DNA from 3 places in the Rahnella sp. Larv3_ips genome. Region 1 is predicted to be linked to each of the others. Evidence: predicted binding sites of a transcription regulator. Region 1 holds the regulator's gene; each other region holds the start of a gene.
What was found. Region 1 encodes PurR, which represses purine synthesis genes. Its sites were predicted from a motif close to CANGCAAACGTTTGCNTG; they were not measured.
Positions count from the first base shown of each region.

Region 2: a site for PurR is predicted at 2,647-2,664, ahead of ED901_RS03260 (amino acid aminotransferase). Genes of this name have one in related genera too.
Region 3: a site for PurR is predicted at 2,752-2,769, ahead of rbsD (D-ribose pyranase). Genes of this name have one in related genera too.

Region 1 is NZ_MJIB01000004.1:1,321,024-1,325,736, reverse strand. It holds gene punC (purine nucleoside transporter PunC) at 1-674, opposite strand, end outside; gene punR (DNA-binding transcriptional activator PunR) at 811-1,716, shown strand; gene purR (HTH-type transcriptional repressor PurR) at 1,914-2,939, opposite strand; gene ED901_RS08405 (YnhF family membrane protein) at 3,273-3,362, shown strand; gene ED901_RS08400 (C40 family peptidase) at 3,527-4,441, opposite strand.
Region 2 is NZ_MJIB01000004.1:181,883-186,595, forward strand. It holds gene ED901_RS03250 (YcbK family protein) at 60-611, shown strand; gene ED901_RS03255 (MBL fold metallo-hydrolase) at 663-1,310, shown strand; gene ED901_RS03260 (amino acid aminotransferase) at 1,391-2,581, opposite strand; gene ompC (porin OmpC) at 2,826-3,938, opposite strand; gene asnS (asparagine--tRNA ligase) at 4,239-4,713, opposite strand, start outside.
Region 3 is NZ_MJIB01000021.1:322,673-327,385, reverse strand. It holds gene ravA (ATPase RavA) at 1-430, opposite strand, end outside; gene kup (low affinity potassium transporter Kup) at 698-2,566, shown strand; gene rbsD (D-ribose pyranase) at 2,781-3,200, shown strand; gene rbsA (ribose ABC transporter ATP-binding protein RbsA) at 3,208-4,713, shown strand.

The DNA of each region.
Region 1 (4,713 bases):
CCGGTCAGCCATGCGAAAAAACCCGCAGAGCAGGCGGCGTAAATCATCACATTACCCGTGTAAATACGGGAAGTGAGCAAAGTACCAAAACCGGCTTTATTTTCGGGCGGATGTTCTGCGTGTTTTTTATCACGCAAGGTCAACGTGGTGATAAGGAGGATCACCGTGACCCCTGTCAGCAGAGCGAAAATCGCTTCCCAGTCAAAGTGATTCAGTACCCATGCGCCGAGCAGCGGTGCCAGAGCCGGCGAGAGTGCGACCAGCGGCATGATGCTGGCGAAGGTTTTTTTTGCCACATCCGGTGAGAAACGGTCAACGACGATCGCCTGCCATGTGACTGCGGCGGCACACACACCAACGGCCTGTAAGAAACGCAGCGCCAGCAGCGCACGCACATTTTCCACCCACAAAATACCCAGACAGCCAATGGCAAACAGCGTCAGGCCGATAATCAGCACCGGTTTACGGCCAATGCGGTCGGAGAGGGGGCCCCAGAGCAGTTGCCCGATCGCGAAACCGCCGAGGAAAATACTCAGGCTGGCGCTGATCATGCCCGGACTGGTCATCAGGCTGATTTGCATCGCGCTGAAGGCGGGAAGATACATATCTGTGGCTAAAAAGCCGAGCATGCTCAATCCGGCGAGATAGAGCATAAATCCAAAGGAGGGTTTCATTATTGTCTCGTTAATTTATGTATTGCAGATGATGTGATGCAGAAAACAGTTGGGATGCAGAGTTTAACGCTTTGATAACAGTCTTGTGAAACGCTAATATTTGCAATCTGCTGTGAAAAATATTGAAGGCTAAGTGATGTGGTCAGAATACGCCCTTGAAGTGGTTGATGCGGTAGCACGTACCGGTAGTTTCAGCGCAGCAGCGCAGGATCTTCACCGTGTGCCTTCTGCCATCAGCTATACCGTTCGTCAGCTGGAGAACTGGCTGGCTGTTCCTTTGTTTGAACGGCGTCACCGTGACGTGGTGCTGACGCCTGCCGGAAAAGTTTTCGTTGATGAAGCACGGATTCTGACAAAAAAAATGATAGCTACGCGTCGGCAGTGCCAGCAGGTCGCAAACGGCTGGCGTGGCGAGCTGCGGGTGGCGGTAGACCGAATTGTGAAACCCGCCAGAACGCGGCGGCTGGTGCTCGATTTCTACCGTCATTTCCCCGATACGGAACTTATCATTCATTCCGAAGTATTTAACGGCGTCTGGGATGCGCTGGTCGATGGCCGCGCAGACGTGGCAATTGGCGCGACGCGGGCGGTGCCGGTGGGCGGGCGTTTCAGTTTTCGCGATATGGGTTTTATGGACTGGCACTGTGTCGTCAGCCCTCAGCATCCGCTTGCGCAGCTCTCCGGCGCGCTGAACGATGATCAACTGCGGCCTTATCCGGCGCTGTGTCTGGAGGATACTTCGCGCACCTTACCCAAACGTGATACCTGGACGCTGGATAATCAGCGGCGCCTGGTCGTGCCTGACTGGACTTGCGCGCTGGAGTGTCTGAGCGAAGGTTTATGCGTAGGGATGATGCCGGTTCATCGCGTGAGTCATCAGATTGAACAGCAAAAATTACAGGTTCTGGCGCTGGAGAATACCTTCCCTGACAGCCCGTGTTGCCTGACGTGGGATCAGAGTAACTCCTCTCCTTCGCTGGCCTGGCTGCTGGAATACATGGGCGATACAGAAACGATGAATCAGGAATGGTTACGGGATTAGAAAATAAACATCCACCTCTCCGGGAGGCGGATGTTTACTGGTGTTATAAATGTTTGGTCAGAACGTAACTCTTACGCCCGCATTGGCCTGCCAGGAGTCAATACCCTCATCGTCGCTGCTTAAACGCTGCTGATACCGGAAGCCAGTATTGACCGGGACGAGAAAAAACGCCTGCACAGGCAGGCGTCAGATTTTTGTTAACGGCGATAATCGCGGAAAGGGCCGTCGGCTACTGAACGGCGCTCGACCAGTTTGGGATGAACCTCAATGGTCTGTGATTCTTCACGTTTACTGATAATTCTGTCCAGCAGCATGGTAAACGCCATTTCGCCCAGACGCTCTTTCGGCTGATGCACAGTGGTTAACGCCGGAGAGAAATAACGCGCATTTCGCACATTGTCATATCCGATCACCGAAATATCCTGCGGTACGCGTAAACCGAGCTCATCTGCGGCACAGATAGCCCCCATCGCCATCACATCACCGCCACAGAAAACAGCAGTAGGGCGCTGTTTCTGCATCAGGATTTTGTGCATCGCCTGATAACCCGATTCCGGTTCGAAATCACCCTGAACCACCCACTCTTCGCGCAGAGGAATGTTAGCTTCGTTCAGCGCCTTGACGAAACCCTGGAAACGACCACCACCGGTATTACGTGCCAGTTGCCCTGGGATCACGCCAATATCACGATGCCCGCGTTCAATCAGATAACGACCGGCCATATAACCGCCTTCGAAGGCGTTATCGATAATGCTGTCAGTGAAGTTTTTGCGCGCCTCGCCCCAGTCCATGACGACCATCGGAATGGAGCGGTATTCTTCCAGCATATTCAGCAGTTCATCCGGATATTCCGCGCACATTACCAGCAAGCCGTCGACGCGTTTTTGCGCCAGCATTTGCAGATAGGCCTGCTGTTTCTCCAGATTATTATGCGAGTTACACAAAATCAGCGTGTAGCCTTTGGAGAAACAGCTGTTTTCAACGGCTTCAATGACTTCGGCAAAGTAGGGCGCTTCACTTGAGGTCGCCAGCAGGCCAATGGTTTTGGTGTTATTGACCTTCAGGCTGCGCGCAACGGCGCTTGGCGAGTAGTGAAGCTCTTTGATAGCCAGCAGAACCGCGGTTTTGGTGTCTTCGGCGACGAAACGTGTTTTATTGATGACGTGCGACACGGTTGTGGTGGAAACGCCAGCGCGCTTAGCGACATCTTTAATCGTTGCCATGTAAACAATGACTCCTGAACTCACGTGTTTCAGCACGTTAGCATTATGTTAATCGTTTGCTTGCGTGGATTTCACTGCGGGCTTTTAAAAAGGCAGTGAAATCGTTGGGTGGATTCGTCAGAGTGAGGCGCAAAACGCTCTCGGGTGAAATCGACCGGCACACAGGCGTGGTAACCGACAATTTTCTCTTATAATGCAGCAAAGTGGAAGTGTTATTGTGGAATATCGCGCATGAATCAACGCGGGATTTTAGCGATGAAGTATGAGAAAATGCGTTGGCACACATTTTATGTGGCTTAATGAAACGCCACAATTGATCCGTAAGGGGGTTTTATGGACAGTAATCTGAAATTGTCGTTGATTACCACCGTTTGCGCGTTGCTTATGATTATCGCTTTCAGCTTCACCGCAGTGATGAACTAAAAGCTCTGTCATCGGGCAACAAAAAGGGCGAACCCTTATACAGGGATCGCCCTTTTCAATTTTTGCACACTGACCCTTTTCGCCGACATTCTTCCCTGCACAAACGCTTCGTTAAATGCTATTCAGTGATGATTAGCGGAACTTCAAATTTAACGAACTGCTTATTATCGGATCGTTTTTGGGGTCATTACCCGACGTGCACCTACATAATGATCTTGCCAGTAATCGTCGCCCAGTGAGGTAATTTTGATGTCTTCACCGGTACGCGGAGACTGAATAAACTTGCCGTTACCGACGTATACCCCGACATGGTCCGCGGCACCGCGGTTATTAATTCTAAAGAAGACCAGATCGCCGGACTCCAGTTCACCGCGTTTCACCGGTGCGGCATCGCGCAGGTGGTACATCTCGTTAGCGGTGCGTGGCATTTTGATACGAATCAGATCTTTGTACGCGTAATACACTAAACCACTGCAATCGAAACCGGTATTGGGTGAGGTACCACCCCAGCGATAAGGTTTGCCGACCTGATGCATCAGCTTGGTCATCGCCGTTTGCTGAGCATGCTGATAACGTTTCTTGTGGGTCGCGCTTAACGTAATGGGCTTGCTGTCTTCTTCGGCTAATTTCTTGCCTTTTCGGTGTCGGCCATACGCTTCTTTCTTGCTGGTCTTTACAGTGGCGTTTTTCGCCAAAGCCCGGGTTTTACTTTTCTTATCTGCTTTGGTTTCAGCTCTGGTGGTTTTGAGTGTTTTTTCTTTCTTACTCTCGGCCTTACTTTCAGCTCGCGTCGTTTTAACTGTTTTGACAGAAGAGGCCTTTCGCGTCACCAGTTCGGTGCTTTTGACTCTCTTCCTGGCATTTTTTTCCTGACTCTGTTGTTCTTTCACCGGTGCCACTTTGGTTTTTTTAGTGGTTTTCGCTGCAACCGTTTTTCGCTTTCGACGTTCCTCAGGGGCAACCTGATTAACATGACTCTTTCGCTGATCGGCAGAAACACGACTCTGCGGTGACGCATGAGCAATATTCAGAAACAGCTGGGTAAAGAGCAGCACAAAAAGCGTGAACAGTAAGCGCATAGCTTCGTTACCATAGGTGGTTAGGTTAAACATCAGAGATGTCAGAGTATTGCCTAAAAGAACCAGACAAAACAGCACGAATTGCATCGATTCTAGATCATATTGTGAGAAAAAGTTAATAGCTTTTAAAACGTCGAAATAAACGCCATTTTTAGTGAATAAAATGACCGTTTTTCAGTAGGTTAATATTTGTGTTAAACCATGGCGAAATGCAAATCCCTGGTTAATGTCATCGCCAAAAATGTTATTCTCGATGAATCTTTATTTTAGTG
Region 2 (4,713 bases), 1.1 Mb from region 1:
TCGAAACGGTGCTGGCATTGCACCTATTTTTGACACTCTTACCGGATAGTAAACTGTACATGAATGAAATCGACAAACATCGCCGTAAATGGCTGGCATTAGGCAGTGCCGCTATGGGGATTGCATTACTTCCGAGTCGTGCATTCGCCACTCTTTCCACTCCTCGTCCGCGTATTCTGGTCGTTAACAATCTAAATACCGGCGAAACCCTCAAAACTGAATTTTTTGATGGAAAGCGTTACAACAAGGATGAATTGGCCCGGTTAAATCATTTGTTCAGGGACTATCGCGCGGAAAAAGTGAAGTCCATTGATCCTGCTCTGTTCGATCATCTTTATCGTTTACAGGTCATGCTCGGTGGAACGAACAAGCCCGTTCAGCTGATTTCCGGTTACCGTTCGCTGGCCACCAACAACAGCATGCGCGAACCAGGAAGTGGGGTAGCGAAACACAGCTACCATACGCTTGGGCAGGCAATGGATTTCCACATCCAGGGCATTGAACTGAGTAATATCCGCAAAGCAGCATTAAAAATGCGGATGGGTGGTGTAGGATATTATCCACGAAGTAACTTTGTGCACATCGATACCGGCCCTGCCCGGACCTGGTGATGTGTGTCATTAGTGGCCTGCCCAAACGGACAGGCCATTTTGTGGAGCACTATGAAAACCCATCTCATTACTGTCACGGCGTTCAGCCAAAATTGCTCATTGATCTGGTGTACTAAAACCAATCAGGCCGCGCTTGTCGATCCGGGCGGTGAAGCAGCCAAAATTATTCGGGAAGTTTCCGCTCAGGGCGTTCTGGTCACTCAGATCCTGCTGACTCACGGACATCTTGATCACGTCGGCGCCGCTGCTGAACTGGCAGAACACTATCAGGTGCCAGTGATCGGCCCGCAAAAAGAAGATCAATTCCTGCTGGATGGGCTGCCCGCTCAGAGCCAGATGTTTGGACTGGAACACTGTGACCCGTTGACGCCAGACACCTGGCTGGAAGAAGGCGACACCGTCAGCGTTGGCGAAGAAGCGCTCTCCGTCCTGCATTGTCCGGGTCATACGCCGGGGCATATTGTCTTCATCAATGACAAAGCGCGTTTAGCCGTTTCCGGTGACGTGATTTTCAAAGGTGGCGTAGGCCGCAGTGATTTCCCGCGCGGCGATCATCAGGCGCTGATCAACTCTATCAAAACCAAATTATTGCCACTGGGCGATGATATTGTTTTCATCCCCGGTCACGGCCCGATGTCTGATTTTGGTTATGAGCGTAAAACCAATCCGTTCCTGCAGGATGAATTGCCGGTCTGGTAATTTTTCTGCCATATTGGGAACAGCAAAAAGCCCGTCAGTCACCTGACGGGCTTTTTTAATGGAACAGCGCTGCTTATCTTTTAGATGACCGCGACAATGGCTTCACACAGAGGAGCCATATTGTCCAGCGTAATACCTGCCACGTTAATACGGCCAGAATTCACCGCGTAAACGCCGAATTCATCACGCAGACGCAAAACCTGATCTTTGGTCAGGCCGCTGAAAGAGAACATGCCGTTCTGATTGATAATAAAACTAAAGTCCTGTTTAGCGCCTTTTTCCTGCAAGGTGGTGACGAACAACTGACGCATGCGGTGGATACGCTGGCGCATGTCGCTCAGTTCCTGCTCCCACAAGGTGCGCAGGGCAGGGTTACCCAATATGGTCGCCACAACGGCTGCGCCGTGTGCCGGTGGGTTAGAGTAGTTTGCACGGATAACGGATTTCACCTGACTGAAGGCGCGATCTGCAGTGTCGGCATCTGCGGCAACTAAAGTACAGGCGCCCACTCGTTCGTTATAGAGACCAAAGTTTTTGGAGTAGGAGCTGGCGACCAGTAACTCTTTGTGTTTTTCCACGAACAGGCGCAGGCCACCCGCATCTTCTTCCAGACCTTTGGCAAAGCCCTGGTAGGCGAAATCAAACAGCGGCAACCAGCCTTTCCTGACGGAGAGTTCAGCCAGTTGTGCCCACTGCGCTTGCGTAGGATCGATACCGGTCGGGTTATGGCAGCAGCCGTGGAATAACACCACGTCACCGGCCTGGGCTTCGCTCAGGCTTTTCAGCATACCGTCGAAATCAAGGGTGTGATTCGGCGCGTCATAATAATTGTATTCAGCGACTTCAAGACCGGCGGCATTAAACACGCCTTTATGGTTTGGCCAGCTCGGGTTACTGACCCACACGCGTTTAGCGCTGGTCTGCGTGGCAATGAAATCAGCAGCAATACGCAACGCGCCGGTGCCGCCTGGGGTCTGCGCGGTGCGGGCGCGTTTTTCCGCGATCACGGCACTGTCTTTTCCGAACAGCAATTCCTGCGTGCAGTGTGCGAAATCAGGCAACCCGTCGATGCTCAGATAGGTTTTCGTCGTTTCATTTTCCAACAGGAATTGTTCGGCTTTTTTCACGCTGGCCAGAACCGGCGTTTTACCGGTTTCATCTTTATAAACACCAATCCCAAGATTGATTTTATCAGAGCGGTCGTCAGCGCGGAAAAGATCGGAAAGACCCAGAATAGGATCGGCGGGTGCTGCTGTGATTTTTTCAAACATGTTGGAAATTTCCATTAGCCTGATAGTGCGAAAGAGGCTTTAAGGGTAACGCCAGAGAGGGTTATTTGCCAACCGTTTGCGGGAAAAAGTAAGCAGAGTTGTGAGGGCGAATCCGAGATTAAAATATTTTATGGCAAGCCGCGGGTAAAGAGGCTTTTCAGGAAGACATAAATGCAAAAGGCAGAGCCGAAGCTCTGCCTTGATATCCACTTTGATGCACCCGTAAGTGCATCGTTAAGCGATATTAGAACTGGTATTGCAAGCCAACACCCACAGTGTCGTCGGTGCTGCGACCGGCGGCTTTGGTGTAGCTGTTGTCGTCCAGCAGGTTGATTTTGTAGTCAACGTAGGTAGACATGTTTTTGTTGAAGTAGTAGTAAGTACCAACTTCTACGTATTTAACCAGGTCAGCATCGCCGCCGGTGTAAGTAGAGCCGTTGTCGGTGAAGCCGTTCAGCTGCTTGCCTTTAGACTGCAGGTAAGCGATTGATGGGCGCAGACCGAAGTCGAACTGGTACTGTGCAACCACTTCGAAGTTCTGAGTTTTGTTAGCAATTGCAGCCGGGTTGCCGTAATCGGTGGTGTTGCGTGATTCACCGTAGAAGGTTGCCAGGTACAGGTTGTTAGCGTCGTATTTCGCGCCGAATGCGTATGCGTCAGCTTTGTCGCCGTTACCGTCTGCTTTCTGAGTAGAGGTACGGTTAGAAGAGAAGTAAGCACCTGTCAGGCTAACACCGGAGTTGCCCAGTGCGTATGCTGCAGAAGTACCCCAGCCGTCGCCATTGGAATCAATTGGGCCACGGCTATCACGACCTTCGTCGTTTTTGCCCTGGTACTGAACAGCGAAGCTCAGGCCATCAACCAGACCGAAGAAGTTGCTGTTACGGTAAGTTGCCATACCATTACCACGACCAATCATAAAGTTGTCGTTGTTCTGGTACATAGTGTCATCACCAAAGATTGGCAATTGGTCGGTGTAGGACATTACGTCGTAGATTACGCCGTAGTTACGACCGTAGTCGAATGAACCTGCATCGCCAAATTTCAGACCTGCGAAGCCCAGACGAGTTTTGTTGCCTTCGTCACCAGCGCTTTCTGCATGGTTAGCCTGAACGTTGTATTCCCACTGGCCGTAACCGGTCAGTTGGTCAGTAATTTGGGTTTCGCCTTTGAAGCCGAAACGAACATAAGTCTGGTCGCCATCATCGCTGGCGTTATCAGAGAAGTTGTGGCGTGCGTCAACTTTACCGTACAAATCCAGTTTGTTGCCGTCTTTGTTATAGATCTCTGCTGCATTAGCTGCGCCAGCTACTAACAATGCTGGGATTACTACTGCAAGAATGTTGCGCTTCATCATTATTATTACCCTCATTGGTTTTATTCGGACACCTGCCACTGCCGTCAATAATTCTTTGGGGAACTATTCATGAAAGTTTGGTGTCTCCTGTGTCTGAACGCACTATTCCATCCGAGGTTCGCTTAATCTACAGCGAAAATGCTACTAAATTACTAAATATGTTTCAGCGGGAAAGAATGTATTACAAAATGTGTATTTTAGGGAACTTTGTGACGGGGATCTATTTTTAAAAATGACTAAGGCCAGCAATGCTGGCCTTAGTTTTGTAATTATTCTGTAAATTAAAAATAGTTTAATTTATTAGAAGGTTGCATTACGTGGTGTGCGCGGGAACGGAATCACGTCACGAACGTTCTGAACCCCGGTGACATAGGCCACTAAACGTTCAAAGCCTAAACCGAAGCCGGAATGAGGCACTGTGCCGTAACGGCGAAGATCGCGATACCACCAATAATCTTCAGTTTTGAGTCCCATTTCGACCATTCGTGCATCCAATACGTCCAGACGTTCTTCACGCTGTGAACCGCCGATGATTTCGCCGATACCTGGTGCTAACACGTCCATTGCGGCAACGGTTTTGCCATCATCGTTCAGGCGCATGTAGAAGGACTTGATATCTTTCGGATAGTTTTTCACGACCACCGGAGCTTTGAAATGTTGCTCAGCAAGATAACGTTCATGCTCGGAAGAAAGATCGACCCCCCATGAAACCGCGTTTTCGAATTTCTGACCGCAATTCATTAAGATTTCTACTGCTTCGGTGTAATCCACCTGC
Region 3 (4,713 bases), on a different contig from region 1:
CCTCTTCGCGTTCGCCATTACGAAAGCGACGTTCGTTAATCGCAGTCAGCAAGGTATTGAGGATGGCGGGACCCGCTTTCCATATCTCATCCAGGAAGACGATTTCTGCTTCCGGCAGATACCCTTCGGTCAGACGCAGATAACGGCCCTCATCTTTCAGGGCCTGAATCGAGAGCGGACCAAAGACTTCTTCCGGCGTGGAAAATCGCGTCATCAGATATTCAAAGGCGCGTGCATGGCGGAAGGCATACTTCAGACGACGGGCGATCAAACTTTTCGCAATGCCCGGCGGGCCCAGCAGAAAAACGCTTTCACCGCACAGTGCGGCCAGCAGGCATAAACGAATGGCGTCCTGTCGTTCGTACAAGCCATGTTCCAGTGCGTTAGCAAGACGGGCGATCCGTTCTGCCAGAAGGGGAGATTGCGCCATACTGTCTCTTCCGGTTTCCATTTAGATATTGAATAGTGTACTGGCTCGCAGCGATAAGCCATGATTATTTTTCACTGTATAGCTTGTTGATTACTAAAAATTTTCTATTATCAGAATTGTGACCTCGTTCATCTGAACGCCGGTTTAGCTGCACATTTAAGGGTAGGCAATCTGATTTATTCGTGCATACTGTGCGCCTTTTAGTGGGCATCATTGGACTGAGCGCACGCATCGCTTACGGATGTTCGAGCAAAAAAGAAACGAAATATGAGCACTGAACATAAACGGTCACTCCCAGCAGTAACCCTGGCCGCCATTGGTGTGGTCTATGGCGACATTGGTACCAGTCCTCTCTATACCTTAAGAGAGTGTTTTTCCGGACACTATGGTTTCAATGTTGAGCCTAGCGTCGTATTTGGTTTTCTTTCTCTGATTTTCTGGATGCTGATCCTGATTGTGTCGCTCAAATACCTCACTTATGTGATGCGGGCGGACAATGCGGGCGAAGGCGGTATTTTGACGCTGATGTCTCTGGCGGGCAGGAATACGTCCTCACGTACCACGGCGGTTCTGGTGATCCTCGGCCTCATCGGGGGCAGCTTCTTCTATGGTGAAGTGGTGATCACGCCGGCCATCTCAGTGCTTTCCGCGATGGAAGGTCTGGAGATCGCGGCACCGTCCCTTGATCCTTACATCGTTCCTCTTTCTATTACTGTCCTGACGTTGCTTTTCATTATTCAGAAACACGGTACCGGTATCGTGGGTAAACTTTTTGCCCCGGTCATGCTGGTGTGGTTCCTGACGCTTGCGGTTCTTGGCGTGAACAGCATCATGCAGAACCCGGAAGTGCTGCGTGCCATGAACCCGATGTGGGCAGTTAACTTCTTTATTGAGCATAAATCCTTCTCCTTCCTGGCACTCGGCGCGGTGGTTCTGTCGATTACCGGTGTGGAAGCGCTGTATGCCGATATGGGTCACTTCGGGAAATTCCCGATCCGTCTGGCCTGGTTCACCGTGGTATTGCCGTCTCTGGTTCTGAACTATTTCGGTCAGGGCGCGCTGCTGCTTAAAAATCCGGAAGCGATCAAAAACCCCTTCTTCCTGCTGGCTCCTGACTGGGCGTTGATTCCGTTACTGGTTTTAGCCACGTTAGCGACCATCATCGCTTCTCAGGCGGTGATTTCCGGTGTGTTCTCCCTGACGCGTCAGGCTGTGCGACTGGGCTACTTACCGCCAATGCGCATCATCCACACCTCGGAAATGGAAGCGGGTCAGATTTACATCCCGGCCATAAACTGGTTGCTGTATTTCGCGGTGGTTATCGTTATCGCCAGCTTCGAGCACTCAAGCAATCTGGCGGCGGCGTACGGTATCGCCGTGACCGGCACCATGGTGCTGACCAGCATTCTCTCCTGCACGGTGGCGCTGAAAAACTGGCACTGGAAACCGTTCCTGGTGGGGATTTTGCTGATCGGTCTGCTGTTTATGGATATTCCACTGTTCGCCGCGAATGCCACGAAACTGTTCTCCGGTGGCTGGTTGCCGCTGACGCTCGGTTTGTGCATGTTTATCGTGATGACCACCTGGAAAAGCGAGCGCTTCCGTCTTATGCGCCGCATGAACGAACACGGGAATTCTCTCGAGGCAATGATCGCTTCTCTGGAGAAATCGCCGCCGGTTCGTGTTCCGGGCACCGCTGTCTACATGTCCCGTGCCATCAACGTCATTCCTTTTGCCTTACTGCACAACCTCAAGCACAACAAAGTGCTGCATGAGCGGGTGGTCTTGCTGACGCTGCGAACGGAAGATGCGCCTTATGTGCATAACGTCCGGCGCGTCACCATCGAGCAATTGTCGCCGACGTTCTGGCGGGTGGTGGCGAGTTACGGATTTAAAGAAACGCCAAATGTGGAAGAGATCTTCCATCGCTGCGGTCTGGAAGGGTTGCCGTGCCGGATGATGGAAACGTCGTTCTTTATGTCGCACGAATCGCTGATCCTGACCAAGCGCCCTTGGTATCTCTACTTCCGCGGTAAGCTGTTTATGGCCCTGAGCCGAAACGCCCTGCGCGCGCCAGATCAGTTTGAGATCCCGCCGAACCGCGTTATCGAACTGGGTACTCAGGTGGAAATCTGACGTTCATTTGAGTCTCTGACAGGGTACCTTCGGGTACCCTGTTTTGTTTGCGCGTAATCCTTTCTGAAACGACTAACTCAAATTGCCCTCTGATTTCTGAATCATTCAGCGAAACGTTTCGACGCTGATCACAATTCCATCACATCTTCGTTGCCTTGTGCGGACATTTTCATAAACTCATCCGTGAGCGAAACGTTTCGCTGTAGGAGTCAAAATGAAGAAGTCACCGCTGTTAAATGCCGAAATCTCAACTGTTATTGCCCGGTTAGGTCATACCGATCAGCTGGTTATTGGCGATGCCGGACTTCCGGTGCCAGCAGCTTGCCAGCGCATCGATCTGGCGCTAACCCAGGGAGTTCCCACCTTTTTACAAGTCTTAGAGGTAGTGACACACGAGATGCAGGTTGAGCGGGCTATCCTCGCAGAGGAAATCCTCACGAAAAATCCTCAACTCCATGAAGCGTTACTCGCCCGATTGACACAACTCGAACAACACCAGGGAAACACCATTGCTTTGGATTACGTCAGCCATGAGGCATTCAAAGCGCAAACCGAAAAAAGTCGGGCTGTCATCCGCAGCGGGGAATGTTCGCCGTACGCGAATGTGATCCTGTGTGCCGGCGTAACCTTCTGAGGCCTTTATGCAACCTTTGCTGCAACTGACAGGGATTGATAAAGCCTTTCCCGGCGTAAAAGCACTTTCCGGCGCGGCGCTCAGCGTTTATCCGGGACGTGTCATGGCGCTGGTGGGTGAAAACGGCGCGGGTAAATCCACGATGATGAAAGTGCTGACCGGCATCTATCAAAAAGATGCCGGTTCAGTGCATTTCCTCGGAAAGGAAACGGTGTTTAACGGTCCGAAAGCGTCGCAGGAAGCCGGGATCGGCATTATCCATCAGGAATTAAACCTGATCCCTCAACTGACCATTGCCGAGAATATCTTCCTTGGCCGCGAGTTTGTGAACGGTTTTGGCCGCATCAACTGGAAAAAGATGTATGCCGAGGCCGATAAACTGCTGGCGCGCCTGAATCTGCGTTACAAAAGCAACCGGCTGGTGGGGGATTTATCCATCGGCGACCAGCAAATGGTCGAGATTGCCAAAGTGCTGAGCTTTGAATCCAAAGTCATCATTATGGATGAACCGACGGATGCCCTGACCGATACCGAAACCGCCTCTCTGTTCAGCGTCATTCGTGAGCTGAAAGCGGCTGGCTGCGGTGTGGTGTATATCTCCCACCGTATGAAAGAAATCTTTGAAATCTGCGACGACGTCACCGTTTTCCGCGACGGGCAGTTCATCGCTGAGCGTCCGGTCACTTCGCTGGAGGAAGACACGCTGATTGAAATGATGGTTGGCCGTCGCCTCGAAGAACAATATCCCCGCATTAGTCATGAACGCGGTGCGCTGCGTTTGCAGGTGCGTAATGTCAGCGGGCCGGGCGTGGATAACGTCAGCTTTGATCTGCACAGCGGCGAAATCCTCGGCGTTTCCGGGTTGATGGGGGCGGGTCGTACCGAACTGATGAAAATCCTGTATGGCGCGTTGCCGCGCAAAAGTGGCAACGTTTCACTGGATGGCCGCGAAGTGGTGACTCACTCACCGCAGGACGGGCTGGCGAACGGCATCGTTTACATTTCCGAAGACCGCAAACGTGATGGTTTAGTGCTTGGAATGTCAGTGAAAGAGAACATGTCGCTGACAGCGCTGCGTTATTTCAGCCACGGCGGCGGACGTCTCAAACATGCTGATGAACAACAGGCTGTCGGAGATTTCATTCGTCTCTTCAATATTAAAACGCCATCGATGATGCAGCCTATTGGCCTGCTCTCCGGTGGTAATCAGCAAAAAGTGGCGATTGCCCGCGGATTAATGACGCAGCCAAAAGTCCTGATCCTCGACGAACCGACGCGCGGCGTTGACGTCGGTGCAAAAAAAGAAATTTACCAGCTTATTAACCAGTTCAAGCGCGAAGGGCTAAGCATCATTTTGGTTTCCTCAGAAATGCCTGAAGTCATTGGCATGAGTGACCGGGTTCTGGTGATGCACGAAGGTCATTTAAGCGGTGAATTCCCGATAGCACAGGCTACGCAAGAAGTGTTGATGGCAGCCGCTGTCGGCAAGCAATACCGCGTGACGCAGGAGTAA